Linked DNA regions of Paractinoplanes brasiliensis. The protein of the gene in region 2 interacts with the protein of the main gene of each other region in a pairwise test. Links are inferred from orthologs where the notes say so. Each region holds a gene or a part of one and is shown on either strand. Other genes may lie near its edges.

Region 1 (6,893 bases), 930 kb from region 2 along the record:
TTGCCTTGCCCTTTACCTACCCGGCTGACCAGTAACGGCTGGTCAGGCCACCGGTGAACTCACATTGGCGCGTACCCATTCGATGATGGACGCGGTAGTGGCGCCGGGAGTGAATATGCGGGCGACCCCGAGCTTTTCCAATTCGGCGATGTCGTCGGCCGGAATGATGCCGCCGCCGAATACGACGATGTCGGCTGCGTCACGTTCCGCCAACAGTTCAATTACTCGGCGGAACAACGTCATGTGCGCGCCGGACAAGACGGACAAACCGATCGCGTCGGCGTCCTCCTGAATAGCGGTCTCGACGATCTGTTCGGGCGTCTGATGCAGGCCGGTGTAGACGACCTCCATGCCGGCGTCCCGCAGCGCCCGGGCCACTACTTTCGCCCCGCGATCGTGCCCGTCCAGCCCCGGCTTCGCCACGACGACCCTGATCCGTGCCTGCATCCTGCCCCTCCGAGCGCTGACCGCGATGCCACCTGAACCAACGTTAACCCGAGCGGGGCCCAGGGGGTAGCAGGCCCGCCGAACACGTGATCACCTGCCGTGACGAGAAATGTATTCTGCGTCACCTCACTATCTGTTTTATAGGCCATTACTCCGCGTGCGCGAACAACTGCGCGAGGAAAGGTGACCAATTCGGACATTCGCTGCGCAATGCGGACCCGGAAGTGTCAGCGATTTGGCGCTTCGACTTGTGGGCCTGGGGCCATTTCGTTACCGTGGCTCCCGGCTGTCAACCAGTTAACGCTGATCTGACAGCCCCGACGAGCAGGGTCCACCGGAATTCCGGCGCCACGCTCGTCGCCGATTTGCCACCGACGGAGGGTTGTTCGTGCGCCAGCGCTTGTCGTCTGAGCCCGATCGCTATCGGGGTCGTCGTCGCGTACCCACCCCTCCGCGCAGCCGCTACGCCGTCGCTGTCACCGCGGCGTTCGCCGGCGCCGGTGTCGTCGCCATCGGAGCGGCCTCCAACTTCCCCGACCAGAAGAACGTCGACCCTCAGGCACTGCAGTCCCACGGCGCGGTTCAGTCGATCGACGACGCCATCGCCGATCGCGCCGCCGACGATGCCGCCTCCCGTGGCGACAGCCGCACCGAGACCGCCAAGACCAAGGTCAGCGCGGAAGAGGCCGCCGCCGACGTCTGGCTCCTCCCGATGGAGGACTACCAGTTCACTTCGGCGTACGGGGTTCGCTGGGGCAAGCTGCACGCCGGCATCGACCTGGCCGGTCCCGAGGGACTGCCCTACAAGGCGATCCACGCGGGCAAGGTCACCAAGGCCGGTTACTACGGCGGCTACGGCAACTCGATCACGATCGAGGACACCGAGGGCAACGAGGTCATCTACGCCCACTCGCGGCGACTGCTCGTCAAGGTGGGCGACGAGGTCAAGGCGGGCCAGGTGATCGGCCTGGTCGGCAACACGGGCGCCTCGTACGGCACCCACCTGCACCTCGAGATCCACGTCAACGGCACCCCGACCGACCCGATCCCGTTCCTGCGCGATCGCGGCGTCGACATCAAGCTTCGGGTCGAGTCGGTGTTCGCCGGCGTCGCCGCCGCTTCTTGATCACTGTGGTACCCGCCCGCGGGCGGTGAAATCCGCCGGGTGATGTGACCCCGGACACTCCCCTGGTTGCAACTCGGTTGAACCGGGCCACACCTTTCTCACAAACCGTTCAGGCAGGCCGACAGGCAGATGTCGGTGATCAGTTCTGCCTGGGAGGTCGTGCCGCGTGGCGCATCGAGACGAGACCCGTTCCGCCGGTCGCCACCGCCGGAACCAGGTCGGCCGTCACCGCGCGCCCAGCGCCGTCCCCACCCCGCTCGTGCCCTCCACAACGGCCGCCAGCACGCGCTCCGACGCGTTCTCCAACACCTTCCCCCGTACGGTCGTCCCCGGCGCGCGCTCCAGCACGTCCTCCAGCACCTTCACCCGTACGGTCGTCTCGGGCGTCTTGTCCAGCGGCCGGGGCCGGGCGGCGCTGCTGACGGCCGCGTTGAGCGCCGCCCTGGCCACGGGGATCGCCGGTGGCTCGGCCGCGGCGGCCGCCGACAAGCAGGTCGTGCCCGCGGCCGGCCTCGCGCCCGTCGAGACCATGGCCGTTCCCGCCCCGATCGTGGACGCCGGCCCGTGGAAGCCGCCGGCCGCCGGCGAGGCCGCGGCCGCGCGCGGCCGGCTCAAGGCCAAGCCGCGCGTGGTCGTCACCAAGGCCCCGGCCGCCGCCGGCTGGGTCAACCCGAACCCGTCCGGCCGCGTCACCTCGTGTTTCGGCCCCCGCTGGGGACGACTGCACGCGGGCGTCGACATGGCCGGGCCGAACGGCTCACCCATCCTCGCCGCGGGCGCCGGGGTGGTGGTCCGCGCCGGCGCGGCTCAGGGCTACGGCAACGCCGTGCTGATCGACCACGGCAACGGCTACCTCACCCATTACGGGCACATGTCGGCCATCGCCGTTCACGAGGGGCAGCGCGTCGAACCCGGCGAGCAGATCGGCGACGAGGGCTCGACAGGCCACTCCACCGGGCCGCACCTGCACTTCGAGGTGCATCAGGGCTTCTACAAGAACCCGGTCGAGCCGGTGCGCTGGCTCCACGACCGCGGTGTAACCCTGAACGGCTGCGAGGCCGCCCTCACCCCGCGCTGACCGCACACGCCCCCACCGTCGGCCGCCCAACCCGCCCGGCACCGCCGAGAGCAGGGCAGCACCGGCCAGAAAGACCACGCCGCACCGCACGACCCTCCCGGCGCCGCGCCCGAGCCGGAGCACGACCCTCCCGACCCGGCGCAACCCTCCCGGCTAGCGCATCCCAGCCCCGCACCGCGTACGGGGAAGGGGTTAGATCTTTTCGATCGGGGCGTGGCGCAGGACCAGCCACATCACCTGGTCGCCGAAGTCGATCTGGGCTCTCGCGCCGGGGCCCTGGCCCTCGACGGTGATCACGCGGCCGAGGCCGTAGCGCTGATGGTTGACCCTGTCGCCGGCCGAGACCTTGGGGGCCTGGGGCAGCTCGCTGGCCGTCGACAACCGGCTGCCGTCGATGCCCAGCCGGCTCGCCAGCTGCTGCGCCTTGGGTGTGCCGCCGGAGAAGCCACCGCCCCGGTAACGGTCTCCCCCGCCTCGCCCGCCCACACCGCCTCCGGTGCCCGACCACGACGTGTAGGAGCCGGCCGTACGCTCCCAGCGGATCAGCTCGGGCGGCAGCTCGTCGGTGAAACGCGAGGGCGGGTTGTATTGCGGCTGGCCCCACGCACCCCGGGTGACCGCGCGGGAAAGGTAGAGCCGCTGACGGGCGCGGGTGATGCCCACGTAGGCCAGGCGGCGTTCCTCTTCGAGCTCGTTGTTGTCGCCCAGCGCGCGGGTGTGCGGGAAGACGCCGTCCTCCAGGCCGGTGAGGAAGACGACCGGGAACTCCAGCCCCTTGGCCGTGTGCAGCGTCATCAGCGTGACCACACCCTGGTGGTCGGGGTCGTCGTCGGGCAGCTGATCGGCGTCGGCGACCAGCGCGACCTGCTCCAGGAAACCGGCCAGCGTGGCGACGGGGGCCTCGTCCTCGTCGGCCTGGGCCTCGACGCGTTCGGTGTACTCGCGGGCGACGCTGACCAGTTCCTGCAGGTTCTCGACCCGGCCCTGATCCTGGGGGTCGAGGCTTTCCTCCAGCTCGGAGAGCAGGCCCGAACGCTGCAGGGCCAGCTCGAGCACCTCTTCGGGAGGGGCGCCCTGGGCCAGCTCGCGCAGGTCGTCGAGCAACTGCACGAAATCGGCGATGCTGTTGGCCGACCGGGCGGCGATGCCGGGCGCGTCCTTGGCGTGGCGCAGCGCCTGGCCGAACGAGATGCGGTCGCGCGCCGAGAGCGCCTCGATGCAGGCCTCGGCCCTGTCGCCGATGCCGCGCTTGGGGGTGTTGAGCACGCGGCGGATACTCACCGTGTCGTCGTCGTTGACCACGGCTCGCAGGTAGGCCAGCGCGTCGCGCACCTCTTTGCGCTCGTAGAACCGGACACCGCCGACAACCTTGTACGGAAGGCCGACGCGGATGAACACTTCTTCGAAGACACGCGACTGCGCGTTGGTGCGATAGAAGACGGCCACGTCACCCGGGCGGATGCCCTCGCGGTCGCTCAGCCTGTCGATCTCGCGGGCGACCCAGTCGGCCTCGGCGTGCTCGGTGTCGGCGACATAACCCACGATCTGCTCGCCGGCGCCCTGATCGCTCCAGAGGCGCTTGGGCTTGCGCGAGGTGTTGCGGTCGATCACCGCGTTGGCCGCCGACAGGATCGTCTGGGTGGAGCGGTAGTTCTGCTCGAGCAGGATCGTGCGGGCGTCGGGATAGTCGCGCTCGAACTCCAGGATGTTGCGGATCGTGGCGCCGCGGAACGCGTAGATCGACTGGTCGGCGTCGCCCACCACGCACAGCTCGGCCGGGGGGACCTCGCCGCCCTTCTCGCCCACCAGTTCCTTGACCAGCATGTACTGCGCGTGGTTGGTGTCCTGGTATTCGTCGACCATGACGTGGCGGAAACGGCGACGATAGGTCTCGGCGACGTGGGGATGCGACTGGAAGAGGTGGACCGTGGTCATGATGATGTCGTCGAAATCGAGCGCGTGCGCTTCCCGGAGGCGGCGCTGATAGAGCTCGTACGCCTCGGCGACCGCACGCTCCTGCGGGCCCTTGGCCTTTTCCTTGAACTCCTCGGGCTCGACCAGCTCGTTCTTCAGGTTCGACACCTGGGCCGCCAGGCCGCGCGCGGAGTACCGCTTCGGGTCGAGGTCGAGCTCGCGGATCACCAGCGTCATGAGGCGGCGCGAGTCGTCGGCGTCGTAGATCGAGAAGGTGCTCTTGAGGCCGGCGTGCTCGTGTTCGGCCCGCAGGATCCGCACGCACGCCGAGTGGAACGTCGAGACCCACATGAGCCGGGCCCGCGGGCCGACGAGCTGGGCGACGCGCTCCTTCATCTCACCGGCGGCCTTGTTGGTGAAGGTGATCGCGATGATCTGGCCGGGGTGCACGTCGCGTTCGGCCAGCAGGTAGGCGATGCGATGGGTGAGCACACGGGTCTTGCCCGAACCGGCGCCGGCCACGATCAGCAGCGGCGAACCCGCATGGGTGACCGCGTCACGCTGCGGGCCGTTGAGGCCGGTGAGCAGCGATTCCGGATCGATCCGGGGCTGGGGGCGCCGGGGCTGCGCCGCCTCGGCCGGAGGGCGCGTGGCGGGCACGGCGAACAGGGCGCCGTCGGGGGTCTCAGAAGAAGGTCGCATCGCGGGGTGAAGTCTATGCCGACCCCCCGACAAGAATTCCGCCCCTTGCTGACCGCACGGCGGTAGCGCTCACGAGCGTCGATCCACCAGTCTGTCGTAGTTGACATCACACCGCTGATCGGGAGACCGAACAACATGGACCGTCCCCGCTTCCGCCGCCGGGCGGCGCTGCGTCACCTCGCCGCGCCCGCCCTGGCGCTGGCCATCATCGCCGGGTTGCCCCTGGGCAATTCCGCCGCCGCGGCCCCGCCGCCCGAGTTCGCGCCCGTCAGCGTCAGCTACGGGCTGCCCAAGGGCGCGACCGCCAAGGGCCAGTTCCTCAGCTACAACGACTTCCACGGCGCCATCGACCCGCCGGCAGGCAGCGGCGCGGTCGTCAACGCGTCCGGCACGTCGACCCCCGCGGGCGGCGTCGAATACCTCGCGACCTATCTGAAGAAGCTGCGCGCCCAGGCCAAGACCGAGAGCCGGACGACGCTGACCGTCGGCGCCGGCGACCTCATCGGCGCGACCCCGCTGGTCAGCGCCGCCTTCCACGACGAGCCGACGATCGAGCTGATGAACCAGGTCGGCCTGCAGATCAGCTCGGTCGGCAACCACGAGTTCGACGAAGGCGTCATCGAGCTGCTGCGCATGCAGCGCGGCGGATGCCACCCGGTCGACGGCTGCCAGGACGGCGACGGCTTCGGCGGCGCCAAGTTCACCTATCTGGCGGCGAACACCATCGACAACCGCACCAAGCTGCCGATCCTCCCGCCGATCGACATCCGGCTGGTCAACGGCGTGCCGGTCGGCTTCGTCGGCATGACGCTGGAGGGCACGGCGGGCATCGTCAACCCGGCCGGCATCAAGAACGTGCACTTCACCGACGAGATCACCACGGCCAACAAGTGGAGCAAGGTCCTCAGCGGGCTGGGCGTCAAGGCACAGGTGCTGCTCATCCACGAGGGCGGAACGCAGGCCACGGCCACGCCGACGCCGGGTGTCTCCGACTGCGCCGGCTTCACCGGGCCCATCGTGCCGATCGTGGCCGGGCTCAACCCCGAGTTCGGGGTGGTCGTCTCGGGGCACACGCACAGGTTCTACACGTGCAAGCTGCCCAACAAGAAGGGCACCTCGGTGGTCACCAGCGCCGGCACCAACGGCCAGCTGATCACCGACATCGACTGGGCGGTCGACAAGCGTACGGGTCGCTTCTCGGAGATCACCGCGAAGAACGTGGTCGTCGAGAACGGCGTGCCCGACGGCAACGGCGGCTGGAAGAGGGATGCGAACGGCGTCTACCTCAAGAACCCGGAAACCGTCGACGCGGGCGCCAAAAAGATCGCCGACAAATACCGTACGGCCGTCGCGCCGATCGCCAATCGCGTGGTGGGCCGCATCGCGGCTGACATCACCCGTACGGCGACCCCGGCCGGGGAAAGTCCGCTCGGCGACGTGATCGCGGACGCCCAATTGGCCCGTACGACCGGGGACGGCGCACAAATCGCGCTGATGAACCCGGGCGGCATCCGGGCCGACTTCGACGCCGAGGCCTCCGCCGGTGGGGAAGCGAACGGCGAGGTCACGTACGGGGAAGCCTTCACCGTGCAGCCGTTCAACAACCTCGTGGTCACCCAGACCTTC
Region 2 (3,504 bases):
TCGGGCGCCGGGTCGGCGTAGGACTCGCCGGCCGGGGCGAAGTCGGGCGCGGGAGCCGACTCGATCTTCGGAGCGGCCTGCTGCTGAGGCGCGGGCGCCGGAGTGGGCTTCTCCTCAGCCGGCGCGGGCGCGGCACCCTCGGCGCCGATGATCGCGAGGTCGGCGCCGACGTCGGCCGTCTCGTCCTCCTGCACCTTGATCTCGAGCAGCGTGCCCGCGACCGGCGAGGGGATCTCGGTGTCGACCTTGTCGGTGGAGACCTCGAGCAGCGGCTCGTCGACGTCGACCGAGTCGCCGACCGCCTTGAGCCAGCGGGTGACGGTGCCCTCGGTGACGCTCTCGCCGAGCGCCGGCATCTTGACCGCGGTGCCCTCGCCGGTCGGCTTGGCCGTCTGCGGGGCCGGAGCCTCCTGCTCGACCGGCTTCTCGGTCGACGGGGTGGTGGGCGCCGCGGGCTCGGGCTCGGCGGTCTGCTGCTGGGCCGGGGCGGGCGCGGCGGAACCGGCGTCCTCCCCGTCGCCCGCGATGACCGCGAGTTCGCTGCCGACGTCGGCCGTCTCGTCCTCGCCGACGACGATGCGGGCGAGCACACCCGCGGCCGGCGAGGGGATCTCGGTGTCGACCTTGTCGGTGGAGACCTCGAGCAGCGGCTCGTCGGCCTCCACCCGCTCGCCCTCCTGCTTCAGCCAGCGAGTGACGGTGCCCTCGGTGACGCTCTCACCCAGCCGCGGCATGGTGACCGATGTCGGCATGTCTCAGAACTCCTTAACCACGTTTTTGGTCCGGCTCGGCGTAGATCAGGTGATCAGCTGTGTGCGTGCAGGGGCTTGCCCGACAGGGCCAGGAACGCCTCGCCGAGTGCCTCGTTCTGCGTCGGGTGCGCGTGGACCAGCTGGGCGACCTCTTCCGGGAACGCCTCCCAGTTGTAGATCAGCTGGGCCTCGCCGACCAGCTCACCCATCCGCGCGCCGACCATGTGCACGCCGAGGACCGGGCCGTCGTTGAGCCGGACGAGCTTGACGAAGCCCGCGGTCTTGAGGATCTGGCTCTTGCCGTTGCCGCCGAGGTTGTAGTTGTACGTCGAGACCTTGTCCGCGCCGTACTGCTCCTTGGCCTTGGTCTCGGTCAGGCCGACCGAGGCGATCTCGGGGTCGGAATAGGTGACCCGCGGGATGCCGGCCTCGTCGATCGGGGCCGGCTTGAGCCCGGCGATCTCCTCGGCGACGAAGATGCCCTGCTGGAAGCCGCGGTGGGCGAGCTGCAGGCCGGGCACGATGTCGCCCACGGCGTAGATGTTGCCGACGCCGGTGTGCAGGCGCTCGTTGGTGATGACGAAGCCCCGGTCGAGCGTGATGCCCTGCTGCTCGTAGCCCAGGTTCGCCGTCGTCGGGCCGCGGCCGACCGCGACCAGCAGCACCTCGGCCTCGACGGTCTCGCCGCCGGCGATGGTCGCGCGGACGCCGTTGTCGGTGTGCTCGACCTTCTCGAACGGCTTGCCGACCTTGAAGTTGATCTTGCGCTTGCGGAACGCGCGCTCGACCGTCTTCGAGATCTCCTCGTCCTCGGCCGCCACCAGGCGGGGGAGGGCCTCGAGGATGGTGACCTCGGCGCCGAACGACTTCCACACGCTGGCGAACTCGACGCCGATGACGCCGCCGCCGAGCACGATCGCGGAGGAGGGCACGCGGTCGAGCTTGAGGGCGTGCTCGCTGGTGATGACGCGCTTGCCGTCGACCTCGAGGCCGGGCAGCGATCGCGAGTAGGAGCCGGTCGCCAGGATGACGTTGCGGCCGGTGTAACGCTTGCCGTCGACCTCGACCGTGTCCTTGGCGACCAGCTTGCCCGCGCCCTGAACCAGGGTGATCTTGTCTTGCTTGAGCAGACCCTGCAGGCCCTTGTAGAGGCGCGCGACCACGCCGTCCTTGTACGCGTTGACACCGGCCATGTCGATGCCGACCAGGTCGGCCTTGACGCCGAACTGCTCGCTCTCGCGGGTCTGGTCGGCGATCTCGGCCGCGTGCAGCAGCGCCTTGGTCGGGATGCAGCCCCGGTGCAGGCAGGTGCCGCCCAGCTCGGCCTTGTCGATCAGCGCGACGGAGAGGTTGAGCTCGGCCGCGCGCAGGGCGGCCGCATAACCACCGCTGCCGGCGCCGAGGATGACGATGTCGAAGGTTCCGCCGTTCGGCTGGCTCACGTTGACTCCAGTGTTCGCGTCGTTGCCATGCGGGTCACACGGTGACAATTATTCGGGGCGGTGGGCACCGAGGCGTCCAGCTGTAGCTGTGCGTCGGTCAAGGTAAGCCCGAACAACTCCCAATGGAAACGGTCACAGTATGTCCACGCCATCTTGTCACTTTGCGAACCGGCCGGTGCACTCAGGTTCCCCGAGGCGGGCCTGCTCGACGTACTCTTGCCGCAGTTGAGCGTGAGGAGCATGTGGTGGCCTGGTTTCGGCGTCGTCAGGAGCCGCGGGCTGCGGCCGGGCGGGCTGTCGACCGTGCTGATCTTGAGTATCTTGCCGAGTTCGTCCGCACCCGCCGCGGGGTCGAGGCGTTCATCGAGCCGCGCACGACAGTGACCGAGACCACGGTGTTGCTCGTGGCACACGACGGGGAGTGGACGCGCCGGCGCACCGAGACTCCCGAGATCGCCCGGCGGTGGGCTCATCAGTTGAGCGTTCCGATCTATGACGTGCGGCTCATGGGCTATCCGCAGCGGATGCGTGACTACAACGAGCGCCGCAAACGGCGTCCCGCCCAGGAAAACTGACACGGTTCCGGGCGCGATGCGCCCGGAACCGTAATAATCAGCCCAACTGGTCGATAACCGTAAGAAGCGTGCGAATCGGTACGCCCGTGCCGCCCTTGGTCCAGTACCCGGTGGCCTCGCCCGTGTGGTAGCTCGGGCCGGCGATGTCGATGTGCGCCCACTCGACACCCTCGGCCACGAACTCCCGCAGGAAAACGCCGCCCTGCAGCATGTGCCCGGCCCGGTCCAGGTTCGCGTTCGTCTGGCAGATGTCGGCGATGTCGGACTCCATGCCCTTGCGCACCTCGTCGGGCAGTGGCATCGGCCAGGCCGGCTCGCCGACCTCGTCGCCTGCCTTGCGTACCAGCTCGGTGGCCGCCTCCGAGCCCATCAGGCCCGCGATCCGCTTGCCCAGCGCGATGACCTGGCCGCCGGTCAGCGTCGACGCCTCGAAGACGTAGTCGGTGCCGTCGGCGCAGGCCCGGGCGATCGCGTCGGCCAGCACCATCCGGCCCTCGGCGTCGGTGTTGAAGACCTCGACCCGCTTGCCGTTGAACATCGTGATGACGTCGCCCGGCCGGTACGCCGTACCGGAAGGCATGTTCTCCGCCATGGCCAGGTACGCGCTCACCGCAACCCGGGGCTTGAGCGCCGCCACGGCCAGCATGGTGGCGCCGACCGCCGCCGCGCCCGCCATGTCGGACTTCATCTCCCACATGCCCGCGGCCGGCTTGATGCTGATGCCGCCGGTGTCGA

What was found. Proteins that work in one complex are often made in the same cells at the same time.
Region 1: the proteins of lpdA (region 2) and pcrA interact in binary tests that used the Escherichia coli proteins (3 or more experiments, as listed by UniProt). The link is inferred for Paractinoplanes brasiliensis from one-to-one orthologs.

Annotation. Positions count from the first base shown.
Region 1 is NZ_SNWR01000001.1:2,659,890-2,666,782, forward strand. What follows is about bases 2,556-5,661. They hold pcrA (DNA helicase PcrA), read right to left. Parts: upstream 5,268-5,661; coding sequence 2,844-5,267; downstream 2,556-2,843. Other genes in these bases: C8E87_RS46320 (M23 family metallopeptidase), read left to right, coding at 2,556-2,651; C8E87_RS11785 (bifunctional metallophosphatase/5'-nucleotidase), read left to right, coding at 5,403-5,661. Outside these bases: icmB (coenzyme B12-dependent isobutyryl CoA mutase small subunit), read right to left, coding at 43-447; C8E87_RS11770 (M23 family metallopeptidase), read left to right, coding at 836-1,573; more of C8E87_RS46320, read left to right, coding at 1,740-2,555; more of C8E87_RS11785, read left to right, coding at 5,662-6,893. UniProt on the Escherichia coli protein: A helicase with DNA-dependent ATPase activity. Unwinds DNA duplexes with 3'-5' polarity. Translocates on single-stranded DNA with 3'-5' polarity. Initiates unwinding more efficiently from a nicked substrate than double-stranded DNA.
Region 2 is NZ_SNWR01000001.1:1,736,048-1,739,551, reverse strand. What follows is about bases 1-2,956. They hold lpdA (dihydrolipoyl dehydrogenase), read right to left. Parts: upstream 2,195-2,956; coding sequence 806-2,194; downstream 1-805. Other genes in these bases: C8E87_RS07390 (leucyl aminopeptidase), read right to left, coding at 2,807-2,956; C8E87_RS07395 (hypothetical protein), read left to right, coding at 2,440-2,769; sucB (2-oxoglutarate dehydrogenase, E2 component, dihydrolipoamide succinyltransferase), read right to left, coding at 1-752. Outside these bases: more of C8E87_RS07390, read right to left, coding at 2,957-3,504. UniProt on the Escherichia coli protein: Lipoamide dehydrogenase is a component of the glycine cleavage system as well as of the alpha-ketoacid dehydrogenase complexes.